2 regions of the Evansella sp. AB-rgal1 genome follow, and region 2 is predicted to be linked to the other one. Evidence: riboswitches for the same ligand, from Rfam matches in the RefSeq annotation. Region 2 holds a riboswitch; the other holds the start of a gene.
The links. A riboswitch is a leader RNA that binds a small molecule or an ion and turns the genes downstream of it on or off. The one in region 2 is predicted to bind thiamine pyrophosphate.

Region 1 (2,206 bases), on a different contig from region 2:
TGAGGGTTCAACCATTTTTGCACTGCTTGGTCCATGACTTCAATGACATCATTGGTTTTAAGCGTTCTTAAATAGTTTTGCTGCTGATTTTTTATCGTTTCAATAACATGTGATACCATTTCTGGTGTTAATTCAGGGACTTCTAATTCTACTTTTTCTCCATGATTTTCAAAAACTAGCGTTTTAAATGTGGCAGCTTCAAAGAGATCCTTACATTGATTCGGAATAAAATAACATCTATACATGTTAGGATTCACCTTCAGAGTTCTTAGAGGAGGCTATAAATTGCTCTACAGCTAAGGAACAGCCTTTTGCTTCTGCGCCTTTCGCTCTACCTAATAAATAAAAGCCATCTTCCTCTTGAACTCCCATATCCTCTGTGAGAATTGCCATCACCGAATTAATATTTGCTAAATCGTAATGAACAATTATTCCCTTTTCACCTGGAGCTTTTTCCTCCATTTTTTCCAAATCCATGATGACTGTTTTAACCCAATGTGGTGTTTGTTTCCGTGTACTTATTGGATGATCCTTATAAAAATCCAAAAGATTTCGATCATAAATCTGTGAGCTTAATTCTGTCATTCCGTACATATTGACGCATAGTTCCGGTGGAATGGAGAACAATTCACTCATTTCTTGTCTAAATACTTCTGGAGTCATTTCCCGTGATCGTCCTTTGGAACCACCTGTATCCATGATGCGACTATGAGTAGGAAGGTTAAATCGGATCCCTCTTTCTTTGCATTCATCTAATAAATGAATGAAAGAGAATGTTGCACCTATCAGAAGAATTGGCTCTTGCTGTTTTTGCAGCTCCTCTATGAAGCTATCTATTTCAAAACCTTCTTTTGAAAAAGCATATTGACTGTCTTCTGTACCAAATGTATTTATCGCAATATGTAAATAGTGTGCTAACGATGAGTTTGGCATCTCCTCTTCTGTAGGAAAAAGAACGAACATTTTCATTTTATCCATATCAGGAATAATATGAGATTTAAAATGCGTCTTCATCGATAAATCATAGATTTCTAAATCACGATGATAGTTTTTTCCCCGTTTCTCTGGGTTTGTTGTTCCACTTGTCATAAACAGTGCTTTCGCTTCTTCTATTGGATGACAAGATAATGTTGTTAGTTTGAAAGCATCGATAGGAACAGGTGGTATTTCCGTATAGTGCTTCACTTTTCTCGGGGAAACACGCCGTTTCCTACAAAATTTACGGAAGGGCTGATTATGTTCATATTGAAACTGAAATACTTTTAATGCCATCTCATTAAAGGCCTCCTCCGTGGAAGTGGGCTGTGAGATAAAAGTACTCAACTCTTGTTTTAATGCTAAATAATCCTCTAACATATGTGACACCCCAATACTAATGATTTGTGGAACATGAACAGGGTCTTTGTGTCAATTCTTTACTGAAACATAGTACCTTTCCCTCTGTTCCTTCATTAAACAGAAAAAGACCGCTCTCAAATAGAAAGCGGCCATCAATTTTAACTAGATAATACGGAAGAAACTAAATAGCTTTTATGATGTCCACTTCCCTACGCTAATATTAGTTAGTTCAGGTTCAAAGGGTTTGAAAGCGACGCTCTCATCTCAGCCTAATAAGGCCCCCCTAGTGGTTAACATTTAGTTATATAAAGTTAATGAATCATATCCATCTTATCATGTCACACTTACATGTCAACTTAGATTGTTGCTGCATCCTCTTCAACCGTAATTTCTGCTTTTATGTCATCCTTAGGTAAAAGTGCCCAATGGTTTATCACCTTCAAACATCATCCACCTCCTGAAAATAGTAAAGATATCTTTACACACCGGTGTTTATTAACAAAGGATTATTAATTCTCTTCTTTTCTAGAATACTATGGCTTCTTAAATAAAATGGAGTTGTGATCTTGGATTCAATTTAACTGTACTGTTAAAACTAACCCATGCATCCGTTAGTTTAACAAACCCCTTCTCCTCTTTGTTCCATTTTCTCATTTAAACACATCAAAAACTATACTTTCTCCATCTTCATACTGACAAATAACAATTTGTAAGTTTTTCATATTCCAATCTATGGAACGTAAATAAATAAAAGAATTATCCACTTCTACAATTTTATTATCCAAAAGATATTGTAAATCGAAATACTTATCGTACTCCTCATTAATACCAGGTGGTTCAATATTAATTGGCATAAAAAACTCTGAAG
Region 2 (2,206 bases):
CCAAACTCCAATGGGTTCTCAGGTTCTTCAGGAACTTCTGGTTCTACTGGCTCTGGTTCTTCTGGGCGGTCCGTGAAGCTACCAGCTTTAATAAAAACATTAGAATCTAAGTCTCGATCTCCTGCGTCGGCAATTGCCATTTTTATTGTGTTCACTTCTCCAGCGTTCACTTGTGCCTCAACAGACAAGACTACTGTTAACCCATCCATCTCCGTATTGAGTGGTGCACCACTCTCAATATCATTGTTACGGTAAAACTCAGGATTCGAGGCATTGTCACTTCCATACGGCTCTCCTCCGTTCACATTATTAATAGAAACAACAATGTCGGTACCAGGAAGCTTTGCTTCGTTTTCCCCATTAATAAAAAAGCCAAAGACATCATTAAATGAAGAATTTACATACTCATTGTATTCATCAGATGCAAACACATACTGGAAATATATACTATCTTTTTCCGGAATGAAGTCAAATTCTAGTACAGTTGCGTCATATGTCCTATAGCCAGGAATTAATTTATCAAGATCTTCGTCACCTGGTAAGCCTGTTTCATATGCTATTGTATCCGATGTGTTGGGACCAATAACATTATGTACAGAGCCTGTACTTAGTATGATTCCTTGATCAAAACCGATAATATCCTCTCCACCTGTAAAGAAACCAGAAGATACATCTACTCCTTTAAGTGATATGTTCGTAACTGTTACTCCTTCACCAAGGAGACTTTCTACAAGGTTTTCTTTTGTTAATTGGTTCATGTCTGTTACGATAAGACCTTCCTCTTCTGTGTTTGCTAGTACTGGTTGTCCAATTATGAGGATTACTGAAAGGAAACAAATGCTAAGTATTTTCCAACTTTTCTTATACAATATTTTACCTCCTCTTCGTGCGTTTTATAGAATCTTCTCACCAATACTAGCACCGCAGTTTCCCTTTGAGTATTATCCTAAAGTATTAAATTTGGGTATATTTTCTAAATCAGTTAATTCGAACTAACTAGATATCTTTCTAAAGTCTTAGAGAGAAAAAATGTAATAGGTAGTTGAAGAACTTTCCATAGTATGATACAACTATAAGCGAGTTGTTAATTTTCAAAACTCTTAAATAATTTCATATGTACCACTACTAGGGGTGCTTGATAAAGCTGAGAGAGACGATCGTCTTAACCCTTATAACCTGATCTAGTTCGCACTAGCGTAGGGAAGAAGTGTAAAGACATAGTAAAGGGAAAGACCATTGTTTCCCTTTGCATCATGTATTATTTGGTTGTTTAAAGCCGCTTCTTTCCAACAAGAAGTGGCTTTTTTGTATGTTGTCACAAAAAGTTCAGGGACCTGGGACTGTACGATTTTGTGACAGTTTTGAAGGAGGGGAAATTGAATGAATAAAGACTTGTTAGAGGAACTCCTTAGTGATGTGGACGCTCGGCAGGATGAGATGATTGAGTTACTGAAGACACTCATTTCCTATGAAACTCCTGCTCCACCTGCTCGGAACACGAAAGAAGCACAGGACTTTGTAGCTGAGTATTTGAGTCATCTAGGTTTTGAGATTGATATGTGGGATGTGTATCCGAACGATCCCAATGTTGTGGGGTTTTTAAAGGGCACAGATAGTGGGCGTTATAAGAGTCTCATTATTAATGGTCATGTTGATGTTGCAGAGGTAAGTCCTGATGAAGCTTGGGAATTAGACCCTTTCACTCCAATTGTCCGTGATGGATATGTTATTGGTCGTGGAGCCGCTGATATGAAAGGTGGCTTAGCTGGTGCACTCTTTGCTCTGAGATTACTTCGAGAGAAAGGAGTGAAATTTCCTGGTGATCTTTCATTTCAATCAGTGATTGGAGAAGAAGTCGGGGAAGCAGGAACGTTGCAATGCTGTAAGCGTAACGGTGGCGCGAAGGCAGATTTTGCGATTGTGGTAGACACGAGTGATTTACATATTCAAGGACAAGGTGGCGTTATTACTGGGTGGATTACGATTAAAAGTGAGAGAACATTTCACGATGCAACTCGCCGCAATATGATTCATGCTGGTGGTGGTCTAATTGGTGCTAGTGCCATTGAAAAGATGACAAAAGTGATTCAAGGTTTGCAAGATTTAGAAAGACACTGGGCAGTGACAAAGAGTTACCCTGGTTGTCCACCTGGAGCAAATACGATTAATCCTGCTGTAATTGAGGGCGGACGTCATGCCGCTTTCA

Region 1: linked by a shared signal. The riboswitch ahead of ACERII_RS24355 (LuxE/PaaK family acyltransferase) and the one ahead of ACERII_RS03295 (acetylornithine deacetylase) in region 2 are both predicted to bind thiamine pyrophosphate.

What each region holds. Positions count from the first base shown of each region.
Region 1 covers NZ_JBGUAU010000047.1:9,634-11,839, reverse strand. Annotated here, with positions in the region: gene ACERII_RS24360 (acyl-CoA reductase) at 1-245, opposite strand, end outside; gene ACERII_RS24355 (LuxE/PaaK family acyltransferase) at 247-1,356, opposite strand; TPP riboswitch at 1,528-1,633, opposite strand; gene ACERII_RS24350 (hypothetical protein) at 1,989-2,206, opposite strand, start outside.
Region 2 covers NZ_JBGUAU010000003.1:100,508-102,713, reverse strand. Annotated here, with positions in the region: gene ACERII_RS03300 (choice-of-anchor L domain-containing protein) at 1-869, opposite strand, end outside; TPP riboswitch at 1,118-1,220, shown strand; gene ACERII_RS03295 (acetylornithine deacetylase) at 1,381-2,206, shown strand, end outside.